4 regions of the Acidovorax sp. GW458-11-26-14-TSB4 genome follow, and region 1 is predicted to be linked to each of the others. Evidence: predicted binding sites of a transcription regulator. Region 1 holds the regulator's gene; each other region holds the start of a gene.
The links. The regulator sigma-54, encoded in region 1, starts transcription at its own class of promoters, with help from an activator protein. The targets are predictions, from matches to a motif close to TGGCANGNAANCTGCTTT.
Positions count from the first base shown of each region.

Region 2: AC07X5_RS28670 (CmpA/NrtA family ABC transporter substrate-binding protein) is a predicted target of sigma-54. The motif match lies at 1,605-1,622, and genes of this name have one in related genera.
Region 3: AC07X5_RS05060 (ethanolamine ammonia-lyase subunit EutB) is a predicted target of sigma-54. The motif match lies at 1,845-1,862, and genes of this name have one in related genera.
Region 4: atzF (allophanate hydrolase) is a predicted target of sigma-54. The motif match lies at 1,493-1,510, and genes of this name have one in related genera.

Region 1 covers NZ_JBWKYR010000007.1:13,859-21,161, reverse strand. The annotation lists gene AC07X5_RS16030 (glutaredoxin domain-containing protein) at 1-166, shown strand, start outside; gene AC07X5_RS16025 (hypothetical protein) at 177-725, shown strand; gene AC07X5_RS16020 (DUF3885 domain-containing protein) at 873-1,361, shown strand; gene AC07X5_RS16015 (hypothetical protein) at 1,358-1,675, shown strand; gene AC07X5_RS16010 (VOC family protein) at 1,672-2,043, shown strand; gene AC07X5_RS16005 (RNA polymerase factor sigma-54) at 2,044-3,645, opposite strand; gene lptB (LPS export ABC transporter ATP-binding protein) at 3,709-4,476, opposite strand; gene lptA (lipopolysaccharide transport periplasmic protein LptA) at 4,488-5,138, opposite strand; gene AC07X5_RS15990 (thiol:disulfide interchange protein DsbA/DsbL) at 5,249-5,905, opposite strand; gene AC07X5_RS15985 (SPOR domain-containing protein) at 5,979-6,653, opposite strand; gene argS (arginine--tRNA ligase) at 6,670-7,303, opposite strand, start outside.
Region 2 covers NZ_JBWKYR010000025.1:39,214-46,516, reverse strand. The annotation lists gene ntrB (nitrate ABC transporter permease) at 1-118, opposite strand, end outside; gene AC07X5_RS28670 (CmpA/NrtA family ABC transporter substrate-binding protein) at 181-1,425, opposite strand; gene AC07X5_RS28665 (ANTAR domain-containing response regulator) at 1,807-2,433, opposite strand; gene AC07X5_RS28660 (branched-chain amino acid ABC transporter substrate-binding protein) at 2,641-3,801, shown strand; gene cysC (adenylyl-sulfate kinase) at 3,871-4,401, shown strand; gene AC07X5_RS28650 (hypothetical protein) at 4,485-4,733, opposite strand; gene AC07X5_RS28645 (hypothetical protein) at 4,717-5,847, shown strand; gene AC07X5_RS28640 (phenylacetate--CoA ligase family protein) at 5,855-7,183, opposite strand; gene tsaD (tRNA (adenosine(37)-N6)-threonylcarbamoyltransferase complex transferase subunit TsaD) at 7,279-7,303, shown strand, end outside.
Region 3 covers NZ_JBWKYR010000001.1:1,042,364-1,049,666, forward strand. The annotation lists gene eutC (ethanolamine ammonia-lyase subunit EutC) at 1-414, opposite strand, end outside; gene AC07X5_RS05060 (ethanolamine ammonia-lyase subunit EutB) at 411-1,805, opposite strand; gene AC07X5_RS05065 (TauD/TfdA dioxygenase family protein) at 1,993-2,919, shown strand; gene AC07X5_RS05070 (ABC transporter substrate-binding protein) at 2,976-4,010, shown strand; gene AC07X5_RS05075 (ABC transporter ATP-binding protein) at 4,025-5,035, shown strand; gene AC07X5_RS05080 (ABC transporter permease) at 5,032-5,910, shown strand; gene AC07X5_RS05085 (DUF2905 domain-containing protein) at 5,928-6,122, shown strand; gene otsA (alpha,alpha-trehalose-phosphate synthase (UDP-forming)) at 6,129-7,303, opposite strand, start outside.
Region 4 covers NZ_JBWKYR010000003.1:170,552-177,854, reverse strand. The annotation lists gene AC07X5_RS09480 (NAD(P)/FAD-dependent oxidoreductase) at 1-202, opposite strand, end outside; gene AC07X5_RS09475 (histone deacetylase family protein) at 199-1,245, opposite strand; gene atzF (allophanate hydrolase) at 1,542-3,278, shown strand; gene AC07X5_RS09465 (ABC transporter substrate-binding protein) at 3,323-4,330, shown strand; gene AC07X5_RS09460 (ABC transporter permease) at 4,345-5,175, shown strand; gene AC07X5_RS09455 (ABC transporter ATP-binding protein) at 5,172-5,993, shown strand; gene AC07X5_RS09450 (DUF4089 domain-containing protein) at 5,990-6,196, shown strand; gene AC07X5_RS09445 (AtzE family amidohydrolase) at 6,193-7,303, shown strand, end outside.

The sequences.
Region 1 (7,303 bases):
AGGCAAGGGCATTGCCTACCGCGAATTCGATGTGGACACCCCGACCGGCAAGGCTGCCTTTGCGCAGATCGGTGCGCGCGGTGTGCCAGTGCTGCTCACCAATGGCCAGCGGGTGAACGGCTTCAGTACCCAGTCCTACGACGCCGTTTTTGCCAAACGCCCGTAAAAGAGCCCCCATGTTCCGCACCGCCCTCGCTTTGATCGCCTTTTCCCTGTGCCTGCCCGCCCTGGCCGAAGAACTGCGCGTTCCCCTGCCCGGCCACGATGACCTGGTGATCGAGCTGCCCGCGCCGTGGCGCGCCCAAGTCCGCCGCCCGCACGCGGAGTTGCCGCCCTCGGTGGCCATCAGCGGCCTGGACGCCAAGGCCTTGCAGATGCTTATCACGCCCATCTGGCCCGTGGGCAGTGCGCCCAGGGCCCCCACGGCGGAGGAGTTGCGGGCGCTGGTGCGGGCAGGTGCCACCCGGGCCCAACCCAAGGCCGTCGAAAGCTATCTGCCCCTCCAGGAATTGGGCGCCCCGGGCAAGACGGGTTATTACTTCTCGGCCACCGACCGCGCGCCCGAACCCGATGGCTACAAGCACCTGACCCAGGGCGTGCTGGGCATGAACGAGCTGCGCGTGACCTTCACGGTGCTGGTCAACGGCGCTCCCCAGGAGCCCACGGCCCAGGCGCTGGAATTGCTGCGCTCGATGCGGCGTGCGCCCAGACCCGATGCGCGGTGAGCACCAGGCACTGCGACAGGCCATCGAGCGGACTTTCGACGGCAAGGCCTTCCTGCGACCCCTTTTCTACCGATACCCTGGCGGCCTGCGGTTCAGGCTGTCCGAGGGCGGCGCGATCCTGGAACAGTTCCTTTCAGCGCTGGCCACATGTCGGGCCATCTGCAGCGAGATTTTCGACATCGAAGGTTCGCTGACGGCCTGTATACGGGTTGCAGCCGAACCCGGCAGGTTTGCCTACAGAGAGGTCATGGCCGAGCTCAGGGCGGCAGGCGTCCGAATCCCTGCCGCCAGGGTGTTGTGGCAGGGTTCGACCGGGAACCCAACGAAGCACCGGACGAGGAGGATTGGATCCACCTGGCGTTCCAAGCACCGCTGTCGCAGCTCACGGGCCTACTGTGGTGCGCCATGGCAGCCGACTTCGGCAATATCCGCCCTCGCCCCAACTGCTGCATCTACCTCTTCCATCTGGAACACCGCGTCATGGTCTGGCCGTATGACGACCGGGGCATGGACGTGGCGGGCCCGAACCAGGACTTCTTGGCGCAGCTGTACCGCAACCACCAGCCGCACCTGCTCGACCACGACCGAGCCACCATGGACGCGACCTTCGGCCTACCACCGGTCGTCGCCCCATGAACGACATCGCCTGCCACGCGTGCAGCGGCACCTCGCTCGATTCCATCGTGGAGTATGGCAGCTACCTGCTGCGCTGCGCGCACTGCGGCGAAGGCGTGGTCGCCACCTCGTTCATTGCATTTCGCGAGCGAACCGAAACCTTTCAGGCCTACCTGGATCCCGGCGCAGGCAACGCACCTTCGCCAGCGCAACAGATTGCCCAGGGCTCGCTGCACGCCATCCACGGCCAAGTGGGTGCCATCGCTGCAACCGGGCAGCGAGTGCTGCTCGTGCCCCATCCGTCGCCCAACGACACCTCCCGACAAACCCCATGATGCACCCGCAGCTCTCCACCCTCATGATCTATGCGCGCGACATGCAGCGCAGCGCGGGCTTCTACCGCACGCACTTCGGTTTCGAGACCACGGGCGAAGTGGTGGAGGGATTGATCGAGCTGCACGCCCCCGATGGCGGGGCCAGCATCCTGGTCCACCAGGCGGCCAAAAGCGTGAAGCTGGGCCAGGCAGGGGTGAAGCTGTGCTTCCATGTCCCGGACGTGGAGGCCTTCAAGGCCCATGCTCTGTCGCAGGGGCTGGAGTTCGGCCCCACGCACCAGGCCAACGGCTATGCCTTCGCCAACGCCAAGGACCCGGACGGCAATACCGTCAGCATCTCCAGCCGGGCGTTCCGCAAGCCGGCCTGATCAGAGCGCCTTGCGCAGGTTGGCCGGGGCGATCTTGAGCGCCTCGCGGTACTTGGCCACGGTGCGGCGCGCGCACTCGATGCCCTGCTCCTTGAGCATCTCGGCGATCTGGCTGTCCGACAGCGGCTTGGCCGGGCTTTCGGCCGCGACGAACTGCTTGATGAGGGCACGCACGGCCGTGCTCGATGCATTGCCGCCGGTCTCGGTGCCCAGGCCCGAGCCGAAGAAGTACTTGAGCTCGTAGGTGCCGATGGGCGTGGACATGTACTTGGCCGTGGTCACGCGGCTGATGGTGGACTCGTGCAGGCCCAGCTCATCGGCGATGTCGCGCAGCACCAGCGGGCGCATGGCCAACTCGCCATGGGTGAAGAAGCTCTTTTGCCGCTCGACGATGGCACGCGAGACGCGCAGGATGGTGTCGAAGCGCTGCTGGATGTTCTTGATGAACCAGCGCGCCTCCTGCAGGCGCTGCTGCATGGCCTGGTGGCCCTCGCCGCCCTTGTGGCCGCGCAGGGCGCCGGCATAGATGTCGTGCACGCGCAGGCGCGGCATCACGTCGGGGTTCAGGGCCACGATGAAGTTGTGCTGGCCGTCGCGGCCATTGGCACGGCCGGCCTTGCGCACGATGACGTCGGGCACGATGATGTTGCGCTCCACGTCCACGAACTTGCGCCCCGGGCGCGGCTCCAGCCGGGCGATCAGGGCCATGGCGGCGCGCGTGCGCTCCTCGCCGTCGCCGCACAGCTGCGTCAGGCGGCGGATGTCGCGGCGCGCCAGCATCTCCAACGGCTGCTGGCACACGCGCAGCGCGGTCTGCACGGTGTCGGGGTCGGCATCGCTGTCCTCGTCGGCGGCCAGGGCCGCGAGCTGCAAGGTCAGGCATTCGCCCAGGTTGCGGGCGCCCACGCCCACGGGCTCCAGGTTCTGCAGCAGGCGCAGGGCCACGGTGAAGCGGTGCACCAGTTCCTCGATCTGCTCCAGGTCGTCCGGGCCCGCCAGCGCGATGGCCAGCTCTTCCAGGGGCTCTTCGAGGTAGCCGTCGTCGTTGAGCGACTCGATCAGGAAGCGCAGCGCCGCACTGTCCACCTCGGACAGGCGCAGCGACAGCGCCTGGCGGTGCAGGAAGGCGGTGAGAGATTCGTGCGAGCGCGCCAGCTCGGTGGCGTCGGCTTCGTCGCCCTCGGCATCGTTGCGCGTGCGGGCCGGCGCATCGCCGCCCCACTCGGCATCGTTGGGCGACACATCCACGGTGCCGTCACCGCTCCAGTCCGGTTCATCGCTGGCGCTGCTGCCCAGCTCCGCATCGCCCGGGGAGGTGTCGGCCACGGATTCGCTCGATGTATTGCTGCCCGGGGCGTTGGAGTAGACCGCCTCGTCGGAGCTGTAGTCGTCGGACTGCGCCGGCGCATCGGCCGTCTCCACCCCGAATTCCTCGCGCGGCGCCTCATCGGCATTGCGTTCGAGGAACGGGTTTTCGTCGAGCATCTGCTCGACCTCCTGGCCCAGTTCCAGCGTGGACAGCTGCAGCAGCCGGATGGATTGCTGCAGCTGCGGCGTGAGCGCCAGGTGCTGCGATACGCGCAGCGACAGGCCGGGCTTCATCGCACAGCCCCCGGGGGCTGCCGCAAACGCAGGTGCATGGCAAACGTACAGTCCATCGGTCTGCTACATGCGGAAGTGTTCACCCAGGTACACCCGGCGCACTTCGGCGTTGTCGACGATTTCGGAGGGGGTGCCCTGGGCCAGCACGTGGCCGTCGCTGATGATGAAGGCGTGGTCGCAGATGCCCAGCGTCTCGCGCACGTTGTGGTCGGTGATGAGCACGCCGATGCCGCGGGCCTTGAGGAAGCCGATGATGCGCTGGATCTCGATCACCGCAATGGGGTCGATGCCGGCAAAGGGCTCGTCGAGCAGGATGAAGCGCGGCTGCGTGGCCAGCGCGCGGGCGATCTCCACCCGGCGGCGCTCGCCACCAGACAGGGCGAGCGCGGGCGAGGCGCGCAGGTGCTCCACGCGCAGCTCGTTCAGCAGGGCCGTGAGGCGCTCCTCGATCAGCGCACGCGACAGCGGCTGGCCATCGTCACCGCGCTGCAGCTCCAGCACGGCGCGCACGTTCTCCTCGACCGTGAGCTTGCGGAAGATCGAGGCTTCCTGCGGCAGGTAGGACAGGCCCAGGCGCGAGCGCCGGTGGATGGGCATGTGGGCCACCGAATGGCCATCGATGCGGATGTCACCTGCATCGCTGCGCACCAGGCCCACGATCATGTAGAACGAGGTGGTCTTGCCCGCGCCGTTGGGGCCCAGGAGCCCCACGACTTCGCCTTTTTGCACGACCAGCGACACGTCCTTGACGACCTTGCGGCTGCCGTAGGACTTTTCGAGGTGGTGCACCTCCAGCCGGCTTTCCGCCGGGGACGCGGCGACGGTGTTCACGGCAGCCTCGCTCACTTGGCGCCGCCGCCGAGGGTGCTGCTGGGGCGCAGGGTGGTGCCGGAGGCCGGCGCGGCCGGAGCCGCGGCACCGGCCGGGGTTTCCTTGGGCGACAGGATGGCGCGCACGCGGCCGCCGGGCGCCTGGGCATCGCCTGCGGCATTGTTGCCGCTGCGCGGCTTGGCATCCACGGTGAACACATCGGTCAGGTTGTTGTAGACGATGACCTGCCCGGTGATCTCGTCGGTCAGCGTGGATTCACGGAAGCGCCGCAGCTCGGCACGGGTGATGAACTTCACGTTGTCGGCACGGCCGTCGTACTCGATGACCTCGCTCTCGCCTTCGATGAACTCGTCGGGCGCGCCCGGCAACGTGTCACGCTTTTGCCGGAAGAAGGCACGCTTGCCCGGCTCCGCGGTGACCACGCCGAACTGGTAGCCATCGGCGTCCTGGCGCACGTCCAGGCGCGCGCCACGCAGCACGATGGTGCCCTTGGTCATGACCACCCGGCCGGTGAACACGCTGGTCTGCTTGAGCTCATCGTGCCGCAACGCGTCGGCCTCGATGTTCATGGGCTTGTTGCGGTCGGCCTTTTCGGCATGGGCCGCAGTCTGGACAACAGCCAGGGCCGAGAGGAGGAGGATCGGGAGGATGCGGTAGTTCATAGGGCACGAATCTTGCAGATAATTGTAGCCACCCGTGGAGACACACCATGAAAAAAGCCCGCGGATGCGGGCTTTTGGCACATGCAGAAACCAGTCCTGCCAGCAAGCGGTCAGGCTTTGCGGACCGTGCCCACCAGGTGCTCCACCACCTGCAGCACCACCGGCATGCTGCCGGCCATGGTGCCATCGGTGTAGAAGCGGCCGGCCACACCCATCGAAGGCACGCCTTCCACCCCGTAGGAATCCTGCAGCTGCGATGCACGGCGCACCTGGTTGGACACGGTGAACGAGGTGTAGATTTCCTTGAACTTGGCCACGTCCACGCCCTGGGTGGCGACCCAGGCCATGATTTCATCGTCCTTGGCGAGCTTGACCTTCTCGACGTGGATGGCGCGGAAGACCTTGGCATGCAGGTCAGCGACCTTGCCCATGCCTTCGAGCGTGAAATACAGTTTCTGCAGGGGCACGAAGCTGGCGTTGAAGGCCACAGGGATGCGGCGGATGCTCAGGTCCTTGGGGGCGGACTTGATCCAGGCCTCGAGCGTGGGCTCGAAGGCATTGCAATGGGGGCAGGCATACCAGAAGAATTCGATCACATCGACCTTGCCCGCCGGCGCGTCGGGCGTGACGGGCTTGTCGAGCTTGCGGTAGTCCTTGCCCTCCTTGAACTGGCGCGGCTGCGCAAGCGCGGGGGCGGCCACAGGCAGGGTCAGGGCAGATGCAGCCACTGCAGTAGCGGCGGACAGGGAAAACTCGCGGCGTTTCATGAAAGTGACTCTCCTAGGGTCGGGTGTGGGGGTGTGAGCCACGCCCCCGGAAAAAGTTCAGGCAGGCCTGCACTCAGCGCTGCACGCGCACCAGGGCCGACTCGACCCCGGTGGTGTCGAGCTTGTCCTTGAGCTGGGCAGCATCGTCACGCTTGGTGAAGGGGCCGACACGCACGCGGAACACCGTGCGGCCATTCTGCTCGCGCTCGCTCACGCGGGCCTCCCAGCCCAGCATGGCCAGCTTGGCACGCTGCGCATCGGCATCGGCCTGGGTGCGGAAGGCACCGGCCTGCACGAAATAATCGAACGGGTCGGCGCTGTTGCCGGGCGCGGCAGCGGCCTTGGCGGCCGCCAGGTCACCCAGTGGGTCGGCACTGCCGGGTTTGGCGGCAGCCGCTGCGGCCGGCTTGGCCGACGATGCGGCAGCACGCGGGTCGGTGGCCGCAGCCACGGCCGGTGCCGATGCGGTGGGCGCGGGCGCCGGGGCCACCCCCGCCGTGGCAGGTGCCGAAGCCGCAGCTGCGGGCGGGCGCGCCGGGTTCTTGCCGTACAGCGGCGAGTTGGGGTCCCAGTTCTTGTTCTTCTGCGCTTCGGCGGCATCCTGCTCGGTGCCGCGTGCGCCGCCCTTGTTCAGAAAGGGCACGGGCACCTTGGTCACGTACACGGCGACCGCCAGCGCGGCCCCCAGGCCGAAGATCACGCCCACGATAAAGCCGATGATGGTTCCGCCCAGTTGCTTGTTCTTCATGGTAGTGGTTGCTTGCTTACATTCGGGCCGGGGCCGATACACCCAGCACAGCCAGGCCATTGTGCAGTACCTGCGCGGTGGCGGCGACGAGGGCCAGGCGCGCACGCTTGACGGCCTCGTCGTCCACCAAGATGCGCTCGGCATCGTAGTAGCTGTGGTAGCTGGCGGCCAGGTCGCGCAGATAGAAAGTGACGTCGTGCGGTGCCTCGCCATCGGCGGCGGCGGTCAGCATCTCGGGGTACTTGGCCAGCTGCAGCATCAGCGCCTGGGCCTGCGGGCCTTCCAGGGCGGACAGGTCCACGCCCTGGAGCGAGGCCACGTCACCGCCGCCCTGCTCGGCCCAGCTGCGCAGCACCGAGCAGATGCGCGCATGCGCATACTGCACGTAGTACACCGGGTTGTCGTTGTTCTGCGCCACGGCCAGGTCCACGTCGAAGGTGTACTCGGTGTCGGGCTTGCGGCTGAGCAGGAAGAAGCGCACCGCATCCTTGCTGGTCCATTCGATCAGGTCGCGCAGGGTCACGTAGCTGCCCGCGCGCTTGCTGATCTTGACTTCTTCGCCGCCCTTGACCACGCGCACCATGGTGTGCAGCACATAGTCGGGATAGCCCTGTGGAATGCCCACTTCGGCCGCCTGCAGCCCGGCGCGC
Region 2 (7,303 bases), on a different contig from region 1:
GCGGGACGGGCGCCTCCGTGCGGGCCTCGGCGGCTGGGGCGGCGGCACTGCGCGTGGGCGCCGCGTGCGTTTCGGCCGGCAGCGCGGGGGGAGGGGAGTGAAAAACGGCACTGACCATGGTGGATCTCCTGTGCGGGTGGAAACGTGGGGCGATCAGAGTGGGGCCTGGGCCTGGGGCGCTCAGGCCTTGAGCTTGAAGCCGTCGGCGTACTTCTTGGGGTCCTTGCCGTCCCAGACCACGCCGTCCACGAGCTTGTGGCTGCGCATGTCGCTCTTGGGCAGCGGGGTCTTGGAGGCGGTGGCCGCCTGCTTGTAGACGTCCACGCGGTTGATGGACTTGGCCACGCCGGCGTAGTCGGGGTGGTCCTTGAGCAGGCCCCAGCGCTTGTGCTGGGTCAGGAACCACATGCCGTCCGACAGGTAGGGGAAGTTCACCGCGCCGTCGTTGTAGAACTTCATGTGGTTGGGGTCGTCCCAGGTCTTGCCCATGCCGTCCTGGTAGCGGCCCAGGATGCGCTGGTTGATGGCGTCCACGCCGGTGTTCACATAGGCCTTGCCGGCAATGGTCTCGGCCATCTTGTTTTTATTGGCCAGGCCTTCGTCGATCCAGCGGCCGGCCTCCAGGATGGCGGCCGTCACGGCACGGGCCGTGTTGGGGTACTTCTGCACGAACTCCGAGGTCGTGCCCAGCACCTTCTCGGGGTGGTCCTTCCAGATGTCCTGCGTGGTGGTGGCGGTCACCCCGATGCCGTCCATGATGGCGCGGTGGTTCCAGGGCTCGCCCACGCAGAAGCCGTCCATGTTGCCCACGCGCATGTTGGCCACCATCTGCGGTGGGGGTACGGTGATGACCTTGGCATCCTTCATCGGGTCGATGCCGTGCGCGGCCAGCCAGTAGTACAGCCACATGGCATGCGTGCCGGTGGGGAAGGTCTGGGCGAAGGTGTACTCGCGCTTTTCGCTGGCCATGAGCTTGGCCAGGCCGGCGCCATTGACGGCGCCCTTGTCGGCGAGTTTCTTGGACAGCGTGATGGCCTGGCCGTTCTGGTTCAGGTTCATCAGCACCGCCATGTCTTTCTTGGGGCCGGCAATGCCCAGGTGCACGCCGTAGACCAGGCCGTAGAGCACGTGGGCGAAGTCCAGCTCGCCGTTGACCAGCTTGTCGCGCACGCCGGCCCAGCTCGCTTCCTTGGTGGGGATGATGGTCACGCCGTACTTCTTGTCGATGCCCAGCACCGAGGCCATCACCACGCTGGCGCAGTCGGTCAGCGGGATGAAGCCGATCTTCACTTCCTTCTTCTCGGGGGCGTCCGAACCCTGTGCGTGGACGAGGGCGCGCAGCGCGGGGCTCACGCCGACGGCGCCCACGGTGGCGGCCTGCAGCACGGTGCGGCGGTTGAGACTGGTTTTGAGCAGATCGGTCATGGGGCTTCCCTGGTGGCGTAGAAAACAAAAAAGGCGTCCCCCCGGCGCAAGGCTGCTGCGGCTCGAAAGCCATGCAGCGCCTAGCGCGGGTGGGACGCCTCTGTCCGGTGCGAGGGGGAGTTGTCCGCCGTTGGCCACATCCCCGCTCATCGAAGACCTTCGTTGGTCTCACACCAACCGATGCAAGCCCTGTGCCAGCTCTCTCCAGCCTCGGTGTACTCTGCTTTTCATAGCGGCAGATCATTGCCAGTAGGGCCTTCAGGGCAAAGCGCGGCATGGCTTGGCGCGCTTGCGTGCCTGGCATCGGCATGCACAGGTTTTGTGCGGTGCACCACCACGGGGTGGGTGGTGGCGGGAGTGGTGCGGGCGATGGCGCGGGGGTCAGCCCAGCAGGTCGGCTACGTCCAGCATGCGCTGCGCCACGTCCACGAGCTTGAGGCCCTTGTCCATGGCCGTCTTGCGCAGCTTTTCGTACGCGGCCTGCTCGCTCAGGCCCTGGCGCTGCATCAAGAGGCCCTTGGCGCGGTCGATGGTCTTGCGGTCCTTGAGCTCGGTCTTGGCATCGGCCAGTTCGGCGCGCAGCGCCTGCTCGTGCTGGAAACGCGCCATCGCCACGTCCAGGATGGGGCGTATGCGCTGGGGTGCCAGGCCGGCCACGATGTACGCCGACACCCCGGCGGCCACGGCCGCCTTCACGTGCGAGGTGTCCTCGTCGTTGGTGAACATGACGATGGGGCGGCGCTCGTTGCGCGTGGCCATCACCACATGCTCCAGCGCATCGCGCGCCTCGCTTTCCGCGTCCACGATGATCAGGTCGGGCTGCAATTGCGCCAGGCGCTCGCTGAGGAACACGTCGGCCGGCAGGGTGGCCACGAGGTTGAAATTGTTCTCCAGCAGGCCGATGCGCAGCGCCCGCGAGCGCTCTGCCTGCAGCAGGGCGTGCTCGTCGTCGGGGTCGGCGACCGCCAGATCGGGGGCGACCACCACTATGCGCAAGGCCTCGTTCATGCCGTCAGCATAGCAAGATTTGCGCCACAAATTGGTGCGCGGGGCTGGTGCAGGCAGGGGTCTACCCTGGGTTTTGCAACCCGCGCGGCTCCGGGGGCCTGAAACTTGCTAATAGAGTGAGTATTGGGAGGGCATACCCGATAGCGCCTCTTTGCGGCGTCGCATATACATCCGGACACATTGACATACAGATTTGGAGTTTCCTGCATGAACCAGTCCATCGACCGGCGCCGATTCCCGGCCCACCTGGCCTTCGCCGCTGTGGCCGCCACCGCCTTGTTGGCAGGCTGCGGCAAAGTGCCCGACACCATCAAGATCGGGGTGGCCCAGCCCCTGAGCGGGCCCCTGGCCGCCCTGGGGCAGGACCTGCTCAACGGCGTCAACCTGGCAGTGGCCGAGCTCAACAAGGGCGGCTACAGCGTGGACGGTAAGGTGGTGAAGCTGGAGGTGGTGCCGGTGGACGACCGGGCCGATGCCGCCACCGGCAAGACCGTGGCACAGCAACTGGTGGATTCGGGCGTGGTCGCCGTCATCGGCCACCTCAACTCGGGTGTGAGCATCGAGACCGCTCCCATCTACGCGGCCAAGGACATCCCGCAGATCGCCATCTCCACCAACCCCAAGTTCACGCAGCTGGGCTTTCCCACCACCTTCCGCATGGTGGCCAACGACACGCTGCAGGCGCGTGCCATCGGCTCGTTCGCCGCCACGCAGCTGGGTGCCAGCCGCTATGCCGCGCTGGACGACGGCACGCCTTACGGCAAGGGCCTGGCCGATGGCGCGGCCGAGCAGCTCAAGGCCGAGAAGAAGGAAGTCGTGGTGCGCAAGTCCTTCGACGACAAGACCACGGCCTTCGACGCCCTGGCCGGCGAGCTCAAGGCCGCCAAGGTGGAGGTCATCGTCTCCACCCTCAACGACTTCCAGGCCATCGCCCTGCTGGAAGCCCTCAAGAAGGTCGACCACACCAAGGTGCGCCTGCTTGGCGGCGACACCATCAAGACCACCGACATGGCCAAGGGCGCCGGCATCGTGGAGGGCATCTACGCCACCTCGCCGGTGCTGGAGGCCAAGGAGTTCGCCACCGGCAAGCCTTTCCTCGAAAAGTACGTGGCCGAATTCAAGAAGCCCCCGGCCTACGGCGGCCACTACAGCTACGACAGCACCTACGTGCTGTCCGCCGCGATCCAGAAGGCCAAGTCCGCCGACCCCAAGGACATCACCAAGGCCATGCACAGCATCAACGGCTATGCGCCGGTGATCGGCACCATGACCTGGGACGACAAGGGCGAGCAGCGCTACGGCGCCGTGGGCGTGTACGAACTGCGCGGTGGCGGGTGGGAGCTGCGCATGCGCTCGGACCGCTGGTAACAAAGCGAAGGGCGTGGCGGCAAGGCTGGCATACAGTAGGCGCACCTCAGCTACCTCTGCCAAGCCGCGATGCCTTGCTCGAATCCCCTCGTCTACTGGATCACCGGCCTGCCCGCCGCAGGCAAGACCACCCTGGCCGGCGCACTGGCCGATGCCCTCAACCAGGCCGGCGGCCGGGCCTGCGTGCTCGACGGCGACGAGCTGCGCAAGGGCCTGTGCTCCGACCTGGGCCTGTCGGCCGCCGACCGGGCCGAGAACATCCGCCGCGCGGGCGAGGTGGCGCGGCTGATGGCCCGCAATGGCCTGACCGTGGTGTGCGCCTTTGTCTCCCCCTTCGAGGCCGACCGCCAGCGGGTGCGCGCCCTGTTCGCGCCCGGCGAGTTCCATGAGGTCCACCTGAGCACCTCGGTCGAGGAATGTGCCCGGCGCGACCCCAAGGGCCTGTATGCGCGCGCCCGAGCCGGGCTGATCACCGGCCTGACCGGCCTGGATGGCACCTACGAGGTGCCCCGCGCCCCGGAGTCGCAGTACGACACCCAGGCCATCGCGGTGGCGGCCATGGTGCAGCAGCTCCTGGCCGCCCGCACCCCGCAGTCCTGACGCGGTGCCCGGACGCGGCGCAGCCCGCAGCGGGCGGATGTAACGCACGCATCTTTACAGGAACTTCCCGCCCGGGCTGCCTCTCAGAGCCTCGCTTCGCCCGCATGAAGCGGCTGGGCGGGTTTGCGCACGCTGCTTTTTGCGGCATGCAGGTGGTTGCAAAAGTTATTTTTCATCACTGAATGGCAGGTGCCCTGGCGGGCGCTGCGGGCCGGGCCCGTGGCGTTGGCGGGGCGCTTTTTTATGTCCTTTTTTTGTCCTGGAGTGGTCTGGATGCGGTTTTTGTTGGTTGTGTGCCTTTCTGCGGCGGCGTCGTTGTCCCATGCCGCCAATTTCGTTTCTCTTCACCAGTCACCCCTCAGGATCGCCCTGCCGCCCGCCGCCGGGACCTACGACTACAGCTTCGACAGCAAGATCGGCTTTCAGCAGCAGTACGCGCCCACCGGTGTCACCGGCTGCGCCATCGGCTTTTCCTCCAGCGGCTGTGCCTTTCCCGGCGGCGGATCGCTCGCCCTGCCGGAGTTCACCAACTACCAGTTGCAGTACAAGGAATTCAAGATCTACATCCCCGCGGGCACGCGCTCCTTCCTGTTCTCGGGCTATGCGCCCCAACGCACGGAATCGGCCTTTGCCCTGCGCTACGGCTCGGCGCCGGTCCGTGAGGCGGCGCTGAGCGCGGCGGAGTACGCCAGCACCCAGGCGAGCGAGCACATCGACACCACCTTCTCGCGCCTGGTCAACGAGCCCGGTGCCGACCACCTCGTGGTGCACGACGGCGGCGGCACGGTGCGCTTCGTGGGCGGCCAGCTCGACGCCAGCAAGGGCAGCACCAGCCAGGGCAACTGGCTCTACGTGCGCCAGGTCAGCGGCAGCCCGCTGTACGACGTGCAGGGCGCCATCGACGTGGACATGGACAAGTACGCAGCCGGCTATGCCGCCATCACCTGGACCACCTCGACCTACCCCGACCCGGTGGAGGGCCCGAGCCCTGCCGTGGGCACCGCCAGCACCACCAACCAGCAGACGGTTGCGAGCACCCCGGTGGCGACGGCCACCCCCGCGGCTGCGGCCGCAACGGTCTCGACCGCGGTGCTGTCCACCGCCGGCCAGCCGCTGCAGCTGGCCATCACCCTGGCGCAGGCAGCGGCCGATGTGGCTGCCAACCCAAAGCTCAGCGCATGGGTGGCGGCGCGCATTCCGGCCCAGGGCGCGGCCCCGGACCTGTGGTTCTTCCGCAAGAGCGATGGCACCTGGGCCAGCCAGGTGCCGGCCGATGCAGAGGGTGCCGCCTTCGCCAGCCAGGTGGCGAATGCCGCCACCTTGCAGTTCAGGCCCTCGCTGGACTTCACCGACGCGGAAATGCGGGCCGCCAATGCAGAGGTCTACTTCGGCTTCCGGGCCGGCAGTGGTGCCTTCGTGAACAAGGGCAAGGTCTGGCCGCAGTGAGCGGGTTCTATGGCTCGTAGGCGCGGTCCACGCGCTCGAACTCCTCGCGCTTGCGCCCGACAGGCCAGTCGATGCGGGCCAACTGCTCCACATGCAGGGGCAGGTCCGCCATGCCGTTGGCGGCAAACACCGCGCGCACGGCGGCATGCTCCTCGGCCGTGAGCGCGCGGGGCGCCTCGATCTCCAACTGCAGCGTGCCGTCCACATACTGCCGCATGCGGAAGGCGCGGATCGGCTCGATGCGGCCCAGCTCATCACCCAGAAAGGGCATGGGCAACGGGCCATTCGCGGTCTGCACCAGGTGCCGCGTGCGGCCGCCCATGCGCGCGATCACCGGCAGGGCCATGCCGCAGCCGCAGGGTGCGCCCCATTCGGCGATGTCGCCCAGCTCGTAGCGCAGGATGGGCATGGCAAAGCTGTGCAGGCTGGTCACCAGCACCCGGCCTGGTGTGCCTGCCGGGCAAGGCCGGCCCGCTTCGTCCACGATCTCCATCAGCGTGGTGGAGCCCAGCAGGTGCAGGTGCTCGTGCGTGGGGCACTGCAGGGCGATCCAGCCCGTTTCTTCGCAGGAATAACGGTCCACGATGGTCGCGCCAAAGGCCTGCCGGCACAGCGCCCGCTGGGCCGGCGTGACGCGCTCGGACTGCGAGATCACCTGCCGGATGGGCAACTGCACGCCGCGCGCCAGCGCCATGCGCGCGAGCTCTGCCGCCGCGAAAGGGCTGCACTTGAGGTAGTCGGGCCGCTCCTGCAGCAGCCAGTCGAGATGCGATTCCATGCCGTGCTGGGTGATGTTGCGCACCACGCAGGGGCCGCGCAGGCCCATGGCGGTGTACATGTCGCCCCAGCTGTCGCGGGTGCCGTCGGTAAGGCCCGTGCCCAGCACGGCGATCTTGCGCCGCGCATCGCGCTGGTGCCACTGGGCCTCGAGCCAGGAGATGGCGGCATACAAGGGCGCGTACATGGCGCTGGCCTTTTCCACGCGCACGGGCTCGCCCGTGGAGCCCGAGGTGACGGAGGTGGCCACCTCCTCGTCCTTGAGCCCCGGCCAGCGTGCGCGGGCCTGGGCGAAGTGCGCCTGCAGGTCGGCGCGCGTGAGCACCGGCAGGCGGGCAAGCACGGTGTGCGGCGGCACCTCTGCCGACCAGCCTGCGGCCTCCAGCCGCTGGCGCCAGAAGGGCGAATGCTGGTGCGCGTGGCGCATCAGCGTGTGCAGCTGGCGCTGCTGCAGGGCCTGGTACTCGGCGGGGGGCACGCGCTCCCAGGCACGCACCTGCTGGGCCAGAAGCAGCATCTGCGCCAACTGCGGGGAGTGGAAGTGGAGGGCGTCGGCCATGGAAGCGAAAAGAAAAAGGCGGTGCGTGCCTGCAATGCGTGGGGTTGTCCGATTGTGGCGCCTCGCGGCCCGCGCAAGCCCCCTACACTTGGGGCATGACGTTGTTGATACTGGGCATTG
Region 3 (7,303 bases), on a different contig from region 1:
GGCCTGCACCAGGGGCATGGCGTTGCGCTCGATGGCCAGCGCCGAGAGGCCATCGGCCACGACCAGCAGCAGATCGCAGCCTGTCTGTGGTGCATCGCCGAGCCGCCGCGCGTCGGCTGCGTCCAGGCGCCGGCCCAGGTCGGGGCGCAGCAGGTAGGTGGCGCGGTCGGGCGCGGCACTGGCCACGCGCAGCGTGGTGCAGCCCAGGGCGGCCAGTTTTGTGGCCAGCGCATCGGCATCGAGCGGCAGGTGCACGGCATCGCGCGCCTGGGCATGGGCCAGGCCGAAGTCGAGCAGTTCGCGCGTGGGGATGGCCGTGCCTGAGCGCCCCAGTGCCAGCCGCGCGGCCGTGTGGGCGCGCAGGTCGCCCCAGGGGTCGGGCAGCGGGCCGGTAGCGGGGGCGGGGTGGTTCATGCGCGCATGCCTATCTGCCGCAGCCGGGCAATGGCGGCCTGCTGCTGCGCGGCGGGCAGCAGCCGACCCGCATCGTCAGCCAGGTGCATGCGCTGCAGCCAGGCGTCGAACTCGGGGGCGCGTTGCAGGCCCAGCACTTCGCGCAGGTAGAGCGCGTCGTGGAACGAGGTGCTCTGGTAGTTGAGCATGATGTCGTCGGCCCCGGGCACGCCCATGATGAAGGTCAGTCCCGCCACGCCCAGCAGCGTCATCAGCGTGTCCATGTCGTCCGAATCGGCCTCGGCATGGTTGGTGTAGCAGACGTCGCAGCCCAGCGGCACACCGAGCAGCTTGCCGCAGAAATGGTCTTCCAGTCCAGCGCGGATGATCTGCTTGCCGTCGTACAGGTACTCGGGCCCGATGAAGCCCACCACCGTGTTGGTGAGCAGCGGCGAGAACGCGCGTGCCACGCCGTAGGCGCGCGCCTCGCAGGTCTGCTGGTCCACGCCGTGGTGGGCGTTGGCCGACAGCGCGCTGCCCTGGCCCGTCTCGAAGTACATCACGTTGTCGCCCAGCGTGCCGCGCTTGAGGGACAGGGCGGCCTCGCGCGCCTCGCGCAGCAGCGCGAGGTGGATGCCGAAGCCCGCATTGGCCTTCTCGGTGCCGGCAATGGACTGGAACACCAGGTCCACCGGCGCGCCCTGTTCGATCATCTGCACGGTGTTGGTCACATGCGTGAGCACGCACGATTGCGTGGGGATCTGCAGCGTGGAGACCACGCCATCGAGCATGTGCACCAGCCCGGTGAGGGCGGCAATGCTGTCCGTGGCCGGGTTGATGCCGATCACCGCGTCGCCCGCGCCGTAAAGCAGGCCGTCGACCATGGAGGCCGCGATGCCGCGCAGGTCGTCGGTCGGGTGGTTGGGCTGCAGGCGCACGGCCAGGTGGCCCGGCAGGCCGATGGTGTTGCGAAAGCGCGTGACCACGCGGCACCGGCGCGCCACGGCCACCAGGTCCTGGTTGCGCATGAGCTTGCTCACGGCGGCCACCATCTCGGGCGTGAGGCCGGGGGCCACGGCGGTGAGCGCGGCCGTATCGGCCGCCAGCAGCCAGTCGCGCAGCCCGCCCACCGTCAGGTGCGCGATGGGTGCAAAGGCTGCGGCATCGTGCGTGTCGATGATCAGGCGGGTGACCTCGTCGCTCTCGTAGGGCACCAGTGCTTCGTTCAGGAAACGCGCCAGCGGCACGTCGGCCAGGCACATGCGCGCGGCCATGCGCTCCACCGCCGAGCCGGCCGCGATGCCGGCCAGCGCATCGCCCGAGCGCGCGGGCGTGGCTTTGGCCATCACTTCGCGCAGGTCGCCGAACTGCCAGCGGTGGCCCTGGATGGTGTGGTGGTAGGTCGCAGGCATCGGTTGTGAATGGGGTGGCCTTTGGCAATGATGCATGCCATTGCAAGGGATGTGCCATCGGACAGGTGATCCAGTCTTAGCTGATTTGGTTGTTAACAACTGAAAAAACATTCGTTCTCAGAATAAAGCCAGGCACCTAGAGTGCTGACTTCAGGGCACACAGGCCCAGATTCCCACGAGGTTCCCCATGTCGGCCGTTCTTTCATCTGCATCCGCCTCTTCGTTCGCCAGCCAGGCCGACGCACCACCGCAAGGTCTGGTGATCCGCTCCATCGAGGGCGCAGCCGGTCCCCTGGGGGCCGAGGTGCTGGGCCTGGACCTGTCGCGCCCGCTGGGCCGGGAGGATTTCGCGCGCATCCACCGCGCGCACCTGGACCACCATGTGCTGGTGTTTCGCGACCAGCGCATCACGCCGCAGCAGCATGTCGATTTCAGCCGCCGCTTCGGGCCGCTGCAGATCCATGTGCTCAAGAATTTCCAGCTGGCGGGCCACCCCGAGATCCTGATCGTCTCCAACGTCAAGGATGCCGCCGGCCAGCCCATCGGCCTGGGCGATGCCGGCCACTACTGGCATTCGGACCTGTCGTACAAGGACAAGCCCAGCCTGGGCTCGCTGCTGCACGCGCAGGAGCTGCCGGGCGAGGGGGGCGACACCCTGTTCGCCGACCAGCACGCTGCCTACGATGCGCTGCCCGAAGATCTGAAGGTCCGCATCGCGTCGCTCAAGGCCGAGCACAGCTACCTGGCCAAGTACGAGGAACTGCGCGCGCGCAGCCCCTGGCGCCCGAAGCTCACCCAGGCGCAGATCGACGAGGTGGCGCCCTCCATCCACCCCGTGGTGCGCACCCACCCCGAGACGGGCCGCAAGGCGCTGTTCGTGAGCGAGCACTTCACCACGCGCATCGTGGGTCTGCCTGAAGACGAAAGCCAGGCCCTGCTGGCCCAACTGTTCGCCGCCAGCGTGCGCCCCGAGTTCACCTACCGCCACCAGTGGCAGCCGCACGACCTGGTGTTCTGGGACAACCGCTCGGTGACCCATCTGGCGGCCGGCACGCCGGACAGCGAGCGTCGGAAGCTGTACCGGACCACCATCGAGGGCGACTTGCCCTTCTGATTCGCCGCTGACGCCATCCCTTGTTTTCCATCTTTGACTGCACAGTACCCATGACCATGTTCCAGACCACCCGCCGCCGCATCGTGCGCAAGACCATCGCCGCCCTGGCCACCGCCGGGCTGCTGGCCGGCGGGCTGAGCGCCACGGCCCATGCGGCCGAAGGCCAGCTGCGCATTGCGCAGCAGTTCGGCGTCGTGTACCTGCTGCTCAATGTGGCGCAGGAACAGAAGCTGATCGAAAAGCACGGCAAGGCCGCGGGTGTGGACATCAAGGTGGAGTTCCTGCAGCTGTCGGGCGGCTCCGCCGTCAACGACGCGCTGCTGTCGGGCAATATCGACATCGCCGGTGCCGGCGTGGGCCCGCTGTTCACGCTGTGGGACCGCACCAAGGGCCGCCAGAACGTCAAGGGCGTGGCGTCGCTGGGCAACTTTCCCTACTACCTGGTGAGCAACAACCCGGCGGTGAAGACCATTGCCGACTTCACCGACAAGGACCGCATCGCGCTGCCGGCCGTAGGGGTCTCGGTGCAGTCGCGCGTGCTGCAGATGGCTTCGGCCAAGCTCTGGGGCGACAAGGAGTTCAACCGCCTGGACAAGCTCCAGGTGGCACTGCCGCACCCCGATGCGGCGGCGGCCATCATCAAGGGCGGCACCGAGATCACAGGCCACTTCGGCAACCCGCCCTTCCAGGAGCAGGAGCTGGCCGGCAACCCCAAGGCGAAGATCGTGCTCAACTCGTACGACGTGCTGGGCGGCCCCGCCTCGGCCACCGTGCTCTACGCCACCGAGAAATTCCGCAACGAGAGCCCCAAGACCTACAAGGCCTTCGTCGACGCGCTCGACGAGGCGGCCAAGTTCGTCGCCGCCAACCCCGAGAAAGCGGCCGACATCTACCTCAAGGTGGCAGGCGGCAATACCGACCGCGCGCTGCTGCTCAAGATCATCCAGAACCCCGAGGTGCAGTTCAAGGTGCGCCCCGAGAACACGCTGGGCATGGGCCAGTTCCTGCACCGCGTGGGCGCCATCAAGAACCAGCCCACCGCGCTCAAGGACTACTTCTTCGACGACGCGCACACCGCGTCGGGCAACTGAAGGGCCATGCGGGCATGAGCGAGCACACCATCCGGCTGGGCCCCTTCTCGCCGCCGCTGCAGAGCGAGCGTGCGGCGCTGGAACAAGAGGCGCAGGTCCAAGGCCTGACCGAGGGCAATGCGGCCGTTCCCGCCAATTCTTGCGCAGCGCTGCTGCAGGTGCAGGGCGTGAGCATCGACTACCGCACGCGTGAGCGCGTGGTGCGTGCCACGCACCGCGTGGGCTTCGACGTGCATGCGGGCGACCGCTTCGTGCTGCTGGGCGCCTCGGGCTGCGGCAAGTCCACCCTGCTCAAGTCCATTGCCGGCTTCATCGCACCCAGCGAGGGGCAGATCCTGCTCGACGGCCGCGCCGTCACGCGGCCCGGGCCCGACCGGGTGGTGGTGTTCCAGGAGTTCGATCAGCTGCCGCCGTGGAAAACGGTGCGCGAGAACGTGATGTTCCCGCTGCTGGCCTCGCGCAGCGTGGGCCGCAAGGAGGCGGCCGAACGCGCGGCGCTCTACATCGACAAGGTGGGGCTGTCCAAGTTCGCCGACGCGCACCCGCACCAGCTCTCGGGCGGCATGAAGCAGCGCGTGGCGATTGCCCGCGCGCTGGCCATGCAGCCCCAGGTGCTGTTGATGGACGAGCCTTTTGCAGCACTCGACGCCCTCACACGCCGGCGCATGCAGGAAGAACTGCTCTCGCTGTGGGACGAGTTCCGCTTCACGCTGATCTTCGTCACCCACTCCATTGAAGAGGCGCTGGTGGTGGGCAACCGCATCGCCATCCTCTCGCCACACCCGGGGCGGCTGCGCGCCGAGCTCAACAGCCACCAGTTCGGGCTGCACAGCCTGGGCGGGGCCGACTTCCAGGCCACGGCCCAGCGCATCCACCGGCTGCTGTTCGATGAACCCGGTGCGGCGGCCGTGCCGGGGTCCGTGCAGGCCGATGCCGAGACCCTGGCGCCCGGCCGCCAGGGTGGTGTGCCGCTCATCCTCCCCCAGCGGCCCGCAGGTTCGCTGCCTTTCCAGATCTCCGTATGAGCGCCCCCTCCCTGCTGACCCCTCCCGTGCGCCCCGAGTTCGAGCGCAGCCTGGAGCCGCTGGGCGGCATCGCGCCCGTGCAGCCGCTGCCGCTGGGGGCGCGCATCTGGCAGCAAGCCTGGATGCGCAAGCTCGTGATCCTGGCGGTGCTGGCCGTGCTGTGGGAGGTGGTGGCGCGCTGGCAGGACAACGACCTGCTGCTGCCCACCTTTCTGCAGACCGCCAAGGCGCTGGTGGAGGGCCTGGCCTCGGGCGAGCTGATCGCCAAGACGGCGATCTCGCTGTCGGTGCTGCTCAAGGGCTACTTCGCGGGCATCCTGGGGGCGTTCCTGCTCACCACGCTGGCCGTGTCCACGCAGTTCGGGCGCGACCTGCTGTCCACGCTGACCTCCATGTTCAACCCGCTGCCGGCCATTGCACTGCTGCCGCTGGCGCTGCTGTGGTTCGGCCTGGGGCAGGGCAGCTTGGTGTTCGTGCTGGTCCATTCGGTGCTGTGGCCGCTGGCGCTCAACACCTACGCGGGATTCCAGTCCGTGCCCGAGACGTTGCGCATGGCCGGCCGAAACTATGGCCTCACCGGTATCCGCTACGTGCTGCAGATCCTGGTGCCGGCCGCGCTGCCCTCCATCCTGTCGGGCCTGAAGATCGGCTGGGCCTTTGCCTGGCGCACGCTGATCGCGGCCGAGCTGGTGTTCGGCGCATCGTCGGGCAAGGGCGGCCTGGGCTGGTACATCTTCCAGAACCGCAACGAGCTCTACACCGACAAGGTGTTCGCGGGGCTGGTGCTGGTTATCCTGATCGGTCTGGCGGTCGAGAGCCTGGGCTTCCATACGCTCGAAAGGCTCACCGTCCGCCGCTGGGGCGTTTCCAGGTAGGCGCCTACACTCGGGGCATGCTCCGCTGGTTTCTCGTCGTCTTTCTTGCGCTGATGTTCATCAGCTGGCTCTCGCCCATGCTGCGCCGCATCGGTTTCGGCAAGCTGCCGGGCGATCTGCGCTTTCGATGGAGGGGGCGCGAGTGGGACATTCCGCTCGCATCCACCTTGCTGCTGAGCTTTGTAGCCAGCCTGATCGCCAAGTTTATTTGAGGGCTGTCAGTCCCCGGCCTCCTGCAAGGCTTGCAGGAAGGCCTTGCGCCACCAGTGCACATCGTGCTCGCGGATGCGCGCCATGAGCTTGCCGTGCCGCGCCTGGCGCTCGGCCAGCGGCATCTGCAGCGCGTGCTGGATGCTGTCGGCCGTGCCCTGGGTGTCGTAGGGGTTCACGAGCAGCGCTTCCTTCAACTGCTCGGCCGCGCCCGCAAAGCGCGAAAGCACCAGCACGCCCGGGTCTTCGGGGTCTTGCGCCACCACGTATTCCTTGGCCACCAGGTTCATGCCGTCGCGCAACGGCGTGACCAGGCCCACGGCCGCGGCGCGGCACAGGCCGGGCACCCGCTTGCGTGCCACCGTGCGGTGGATGTAGCGCACGGGCATCCAGTCGAGTTCGCCGTAGTCGCCGTTGACCGATCCGCACAGGCCTTCGAGCTCCTGGCGCAGGTCCGAGTAGGCATGCACGTCGTCGCGCGAGGGCGAGGCGATCATGATCATCGTGGCGCTGTTGCGGTTCTCGGGGTAGCGGTCCAGCAGCTCGCGGTAGGCGCGCACGCGGTGCGGTATGCCTTTGGAATAGTCGAGCCGGTCGATGCCCAGCAGCAGCCGGCGGCGCGAATACTCGTCGCGCATGTTCTCGTAGGTTTCCACGGCATCGGGCGCCTGGGCGAGGCGGGTGAACTCGTCCACATCGATGCCGATGGGAAAGGCCTGCACCTGCACCGTGCCGCCAAAGGCGCGCAGGCGCTGGGCGCCCACTTCCTCGGCACTGCCCTCGTTGCGCACATAGCGCGTGAAGTGCGAGACGTCGGCCTCGCTCTGCAGGCCTACCAGGTCGTAGGCGAACAGCGAGCGCATCAACCATTCGTGCTGTGGGATGGCCGCCATGATCAGCGGCGGCGGCATGGGGATGTGCAGGAAGAAGCCGATGCGCTGGCGGCAGCCCATGGCGCGCAGCTCGGCAGCCAGCGGGATCAGGTGGTAGTCGTGCACCCAGATGATGTCGTCTTCGCGCAACAGCGGCAGCAGCTTGCGCGCGAACATCTGGTTCACCCGCCGGTAGCCCGCGATGTAGCTGGCGTTGAAGTCGGCCAGGTCCAGCCGGTAGTGGAACACCGGCCACAGCACGCTGTTGCTGTAGCCCTGGTAGTAGGCATCATGGTCTTCGCGGCACAGGT
Region 4 (7,303 bases), on a different contig from region 1:
CGCACAACCGCCCCTTGAGCGACCCGGCCGGGTAGTAAAGCCCCGCGTGGATGACCTCGCTGTTACGCGAGCTGGTGCCGGTACCGATGGCATCGGCGGCTTCCAACACCATCACCTCGCGCCCCTGCAGCGCCAGCGCCCGGGCCACGGCCAGCCCGACCACGCCGGCGCCCGCCACCACGCAATCGACGGCTTCGCTCACCGCGTTGCCGCCTGCTCGAATCCGTCGAGCACATTCACGGCGTTGTGGCCCAGCTCCGCCGCTGCATAGCCGCCTTCCAGCACGAACACCGTGGGCAGGCCGAGCGCGGCCAGGCGTTCGCCCAGACGCGTGAAGTCCGTCGTCTTGAGGGCGAACTTGGAGATCGGATCATCCTCGAAGGCATCGAGCCCGAGCGAGACCACCAGCGTATCGGCCTGGTACTGGGCAATGCGCGCACAGGCCTGCTCCAGTGCGGCGAACCACTGCTCGGCGCTGGTGCCTGCGGGCAGCGGCAGGTTCAGGTTGAAACCCGCGCCCTGCCCTTCGCCGGTTTCGTCGGCATGGCCCAGGTAGAACGGGTACTCGGTGCGCGGGTCGCCGTGCATGCTGACGAAGAGCACGTCGTCGCGGCCGTAGAAGATGCTCTGGGTGCCATTGCCGTGGTGGTAGTCCACGTCCAGCAGGGCCACGCGCTGTGAGCCATGGTTGCGCAGCCACTGCGCGGCCACGGCGGCATTGTTGAGGAAGCAGTAGCCGCCCATGAAATCCGGGCCTGCATGGTGGCCGGGCGGGCGCGTGCAGCAGAACGCCGCGCGCGCGCCCTGGGCCACGCGGTTCGCTGCGCTGGCTGCCGCATCGGCGCCGGCCTTGGCGGCCTCCCAGGTGCCTTCGGCCATGGGCGTGCCGTTGTCCATCGAATACAGGCCCAGTTTGGCCACGAAGTTGTCCGGCTCCACGTCGCTGCGCAGGCTGCGCACCGGCCACACCGAGGGAAAGGGCTGGACCGAGGCATTGGCCGCATCCAGCGCCAGCCATTGCGGCCAGGCCGTCTGCAGAAAGGCCAGGTAGCGCGGCGCGTGGATCTGGGCCAGTACGGGGCTGCTGTCCACGTCGGGCACCAGCAGGCCGTGGCCGCGTTCGCGCAGGGCGTCTTCGACGTACTGGGCGCGCACCGGCTTCTCGAAGCAGGGCACGCGCTCGCCGCGGAAGAACTCGTGGACCGGCGCATGCCGGTGGTGCAGCGGGTTGTGGAAGGAAATCATGCAGGCAGAGTCAAAAAGAGGGAGGCCAGCCCCGGCAGGACAGGGGCGGCAGGGCTCACCACTTTAGCGCGTCCCGCACCGCTTTCGGTGCACCAGAACTCAGCACCACCGTGCTGCCATCCCCAAGGCTGGAACGCCCGGCGCCGTCTCGCACAGGGCGATTCGGGCCGCCTTACGAGGTGGCTTCCTCTGGCGGGACAAGGCACGCCACCGCCCGCGATGATGGCCGGTCGACATCGGCCCAAGCTGGCACAGCGCTTGCATCTCATCTTGTATCCAAGATTGAATTCTTCAAAATGGTGCAAGCAACAAGCTCCCTGGTGGCCGAACTTCCTCCTGCAGCGGCGGACCTGCCCGCGCTGGCGCCGCAGGCCTGGATCCTGCGCTGCGAGCCCCCCATCGCCGGCACGGCCGGCGGGCCGCTCAGCGGCCTGACTTTCGCGGTCAAGGACAACATCGACGTGGCGGGCCACCCCACCTCGGCCGCCTGCCCGGCCTTCGCCCATGCGCCTGCGGCCCATGCTGCGGTGGTGCAGCGCCTGCTCGATGCCGGCGCCACCCTGGTGGGCAAGACCAACCTGGACCAGTTTGCCTGCGGGCTCAACGGCACGCGCTCGCCGCACGGCGCCGTGCCCAATGCGCTGGACCCGGCCTATGTCTCGGGCGGCTCCAGCTCGGGCTCGGCCTATGTGGTGGCCACCGGGCAAGTCGACTTCGCTCTGGGCACCGACACCGCCGGTTCGGGCCGCGTGCCAGCCGGGCTGAACAACATCGTGGGCATCAAGCCGACCAAGGGCCTCATCAGCGCCCGCGGCGTGGTGCCGGCGGCGCAGAGCGCCGACTGCGTCTCGATCTTCGCGCGCACGGTGGACCTCGCAGCCCGCGTGCTGCAGGTGGCCCAGGGCTATGACGCCGAGGACCCCTATGGCCGCCAGCTCAGGCTGGCCAGCGAGCCGCTGCCAGCAAGCTTCCGCTTCGGTGTGCCCGACGTGCTGGAGTTCTTTGGCGACGCAGCGGCCGAGTCCGCATTCGCCGAGGCCGTGGCCCGGCTGAAGGCCCTGGGCGGCACGCCGGTCTCCATTCACTACGCACCCCTGGCCCAGGCCGCCGCCCTGCTCTACGAAAGTGCCCTGGTGGCCGAGCGCTACGCCGCCGTGCGCAGCTTCTTCGATGCGCATGCCGACCAGGTGGTGGAGCCGGTGCGCAGCATCCTGGCCAGCGGGCGCGGCTACAGCGCGGCCGACCTGTGCGATGCCCAGACCCGTCTGCGCGCGCTGGGCCAGCAGGTCGCACCCATGTGGCAAGGGGCCGAGGCCATCGATGTGCTGCTGGTGCCCACGGCGCCCACGCACTACACCATTGCGGCCATGCAGGCCGACCCGGTGGTGCTCAACCGCAACCTGGGGGCCTATACCAACTTCGTCAACCTGCTGGACTATGCCGCTATCGCGGTGCCCAGCAGCCTGCGTGCCGATGGCCTGCCCTTCGGCATCACCCTGATCGGACCCTGCGGCAGCGACCTGCAACTGGCCGAGCTGGGCCAGCGCTACCACCATGCCACCGGCCTGCCCCAGGCCGCCGGCAGCACGCCCCTGCCCGCGCCCCAACCCATCGCCGGCCTGCTGGCGCCCGCCACGGTACGGGTCGCCGTGGTCGGCGCGCACCTGAGCGGCATGCCGCTCAATGGCCAGCTCGCCGAGCGCGGCGCCACGCTCGAGCGCGCCACCGAGACCGCACCCGATTACCAGCTCTACGCCCTGCCCGGCACCGTGCCGCCCAAGCCCGGCCTGCTGCGCGTGGCGCCGGGCCAGGGCACGCGCATCGCCGTCGAGGTCTGGCGCATGCCGGCCGCGCACTACGGCAGCTTTGTCGCGCTGATTCCCCAGCCGCTGGGCATAGGCACCCTGTCCCTGGCCGACGGCAGCAGCGTGCAGGGCTTCATCTGCGAGCCGCTGGCTCTGGCCGGGGCACGCGACATCAGCCACTTTGGCGGCTGGCGGGCATACATCGCGTCGCTCAAGGCCGGCAACTGATTCCATCCACTCCATCCCTTCCAACCCTGCTGCAGGAGCCTGCCATGACATCCCACAGTTCCACCCCTTCCACCGGTACCTCGCGCCGCCGCGTCCTGCAGGCCTCGGCCGCCACCCTGGGCGCACTGGCCGCGCCCGCACTGGTGCGCGCCCAGGCTGCGCCCAAGATCCGCATCGGCTTCTGGCCCGTGGCGGCCGGCCTGCCCTTCTTCGCTGCGGTGGAAAAGGGTTATTTCAAGGAGGCCGGGCTGGACGTGGAGCCGCTCAAGTTCGCGGGCGCCCAGCAGGTGATGGAGGCCATGCTCTCGGGCCGGTCCGATGGCAGCTCCAACGGCACGGGCTCGGCCAACCTGGCCATCGGCGAGATCGCCCAGCCCGGTCTGTTCAAGATCTTCGCGACCAACCCGAGCAACGCCAAGTTCGTGCTCGATCAGTTCATCACCGGCAAGGACAGTGCCATCAAGACCATGGCCGACCTCAAGGGCAAGAAGGTCGCCTCGGGCCCCGGCATCCAGAACATGACCCTGTGCAAGACCATGCTGGAGCGTGCCGGTGCCAGCGGCGTCACGGTGACCGAGCTGCCCATCGGCCAGCACATCGCCGCCATTGTGGCCGGGCAGGTCGATGCCTGCTACACGCTGGAGCCCACGGGCACCATCGGCCGCATGAACGGGACCACGCGCGTCATTGAATCGGGCGTGGTGGCCAAATACATCCTGGGCGACGCCATGGCCCCCTGGCACGGCGGCGCGGCCAGCCTGACCAGCGAATTCATCAAGAAGAACCCCGAAGCCGCGAAGAAATTCATCGCCGCCTATGCCCGGGGCATCGAGCTGGTGCGCACCAAGCCCGAAGAAGCGCGCCAGTTCATGAAGGGCTACACCGCCATCGAAGGCCCGCTCACGGCCGAGGTGCCGCTGGCCTCGTACATGCTCTACAACGAGTTCAAGCCCAGCGACCTGGCGCACTTCCAGAAGTTCTACGACCTGTTCACCGAGAAGGGCATCTTCGAGAAGAAGGTCGTGGTCGACAGCCTGATCTACAAGGCCTGAGGGCAAGGCGCACCATGGCCGACACGACCTCCACCACCGCCGGCGCCTGGTCGCCACCCGCGGGCAAGGCGGCCTCCGCCGTACCGAAGAAGCCCGCCTGGGACCGGTTCCTGCCCTTCGCCGGCCCCCTGGCCCTGTTCATCGTCTGGGACCTGGTGGTGCGCCTGGGCTTCATCAAGCCCATCCTGCTGCCACCGCCCGGCACTACCGTGCTCACCCTGGTCACCGGCCTGGCCGGCGGGCCGCTGCTGCTGGACTTTGCCGTGACCGTCTGGCGCACGGTGCAGGCCTTTTTGATCGCCGCCGTGGTCGGTGTGCCCCTGGGCGTGCTGCTGGGCAGCAACGAGCGCGCCTACCGCAGCGTGGAGTTCCTGATCGACTTCTTCCGCTCCACGCCCTCCTCGGCCCTGATCCCGCTGTTCCTCTTGATCTTCGGCGTGTCGGATGTGAACAAGGTCGCCATCGCCGCATTCGGCGCCTTTTTGATCGTCATCTTCAACAGCGCCTACGGCGTCATCAACGCCCGCAAGCAGCGCGTGATGGCGGCGCGCGTCATGGGCGCCTCGCGCTGGCAGATCTTCAAGGACGTGCTGGTCTGGGAAAGCCTGCAACCCACCTTCGTCGGCCTGCGCTCGGCCGTGTCGATGGCGCTGGTCATCGTCATCGTGGCCGAGATGTTCATCGGCTCCGACAACGGCCTGGGCCACCGCATCATCGACGCGCAGCAGGTGCTCAACGTCAAGAGCATGTACGCCGCCATCCTGGCTGCCGGCGCGCTGGGCTATGCCCTGAACATCCTGTTCCTCGTCGCCGAACGCAAGATCGTGCACTGGAGCGGCCGATGAACGCCGTCGTCAACGGCGCCGTGTACGCCGACCTGCCCCGCCGCGCCTTCACCCCCGGCCCGGCCGGCACCCACATCACCATCCGCGGTCTGACCAAGTACTTCGCGGGCTGGCCGCTGTACGAGGACTTCGACCTCGACATCCCCAAGCACAAGATCGTCTCGGTCTTCGGCCCCAATGGCTGCGGCAAGAGCACGCTGATCAACATGATCGCCGGCCTCGTGCCTATCGACAGCGGCGAGATCCTGTTCGACGGCAAGAGCCTCAAGGACACCAAGATCGGCTACGTCTTCCAGAACTACCGCGAGGCGATGTTCCCGTGGATGCGCACCATCGACAACATCGCCTACCCGCTCAAGCTCGAAGGCAGGAGCAAGGCCGAGGTGGACCGCCGCATGGCCGAGCTGGTGGCCTCGTTCGACGTGAAGTTCGACCTCAACCGCTACCCCTACGAGCTCTCGGGCGGACAGCAGCAGACGGCCTCCATCATGCGCGCGCTGGCGCCCAACCCCGAGGTGCTGTTCCTCGACGAGCCCTTCTCGGCGCTGGACTTCGAGATGACGCTGTTCATCCGCGAGAAGCTGCAGGAGGTGTTCATGCAGACCGGCACGACCATGCTGCTGGTCTCGCATGACCTCGAAGAAGCCGTCTACCTGGCCGACGAGGTGCTGCTGCTGACCAAGCGCCCGACCAAGGTGGCCGAGATCCTGCACTACGAGGACGCGCGCCCGCGCACCCTGGCCACGCTGAGCGAACCCGGTTTCGTGGCGACGAAGAAGCTCAGCCTGGAGATCTTCCAGCGCGAGGTGCGCCGATGAACGCCGCCGAACTCGAACGCTACCTGGACGCCGCCTCGGCCGCCATCGGCCTGCCCATCGCGCCCGAGCACCGCGCGGCCGTGCTCGGCTACCTGGCCCTGGCCAGCGGCTTCGCCGACACCGTCAACGCCGTGCCCTTGGACGCCACGGACGAACCCGCCATGGCCTTCGTGCCCGTGTCACCGCAGGAGGGCAGCGCATGACAGGCCCGTGGTGGCAACGGGACGCCGCCGGCATGGCGCAGGCCGTGGCGGCGCGCGACGTGACGGCCACAGCGCTGGTAACGGCCTGCCTGGCGCGCATCGGGCAGACCGACGCCCGTGTGAACGCCTTCACCGAAGTGCTGGGCACCCGTGCCCTGGCACGCGCCGCGCGCATCGATTCCGGCCTGGCCGATGGCACGCAGGCGGCCCTGCCGCTGCTCGGCGTGCCCTTCGCGGTGAAGAACCTGTTCGACGTGGCGGACATGGCCACCCTGGCGGGCTCGAAGATCGAGCGGGACGCAGCACCCGCCACGGCCGACGGCTTGCTGGTGCAGCGGCTGGAGGCCGCGGGCGCCATCCTGGTCGGTGCCCTCAACATGGACGAGTACGCCTACGGCTTCACCACCGAGAACAGCCACGCGGGCGCCTGCCACAACCCGCACGACCTGGCGCGCATCGCGGGTGGCTCCTCGGGCGGTTCGGGTGCGGCGGTGGCCGCCGGCCAGGTGCCCATCACCCTGGGCTCGGACACCAATGGCTCCATCCGCGTGCCGGCCTCGCTGTGCGGGGTGTTCGGCCTCAAGCCCACCTTCGGGCGCCTGCCGCGCACGGGCAGCTTTCCTTTCATCTCCAGCCTGGACCACCTGGGCCCCATGGCGCGCAGCGTGCGCGACCTGGCACTGGCCTACGACGCACTGCAGGGGCCCGAGGCACCCGGCGCGCACACGGATGCCGGCTGCGCGCAGCGGCCTGTGGAGCCGGTTTTCCACACACTGGGACTCGGCACGGTCGGCCTGCGCATCGGTGTGCTCGGCGGCTACTTTGCAAACAACGCCCTGCCCGAGGCGCGTGCCGCCGTCGCCCGGGTGGCGCAGGCGCTGGGCGCCGAGGCCGAGCCGGTGGAACTGCCGCTGGTGGAGGCCGGCCGTGCGGCAGCCTTCCTCATCACCAATGCCGAGGCCGGTGCGCTGCACCTGGACAACCTGCGCACGCGGGCGGCCGACTTCGAACCGCTGTCGCGCGACCGCTTCCTGGCCGGTGCACTGATCCCAGCGGCCTGGGTGGCGCGGGCCCAGCGCGTGCGCGGCCGCTATGCCCGCGCTGCTG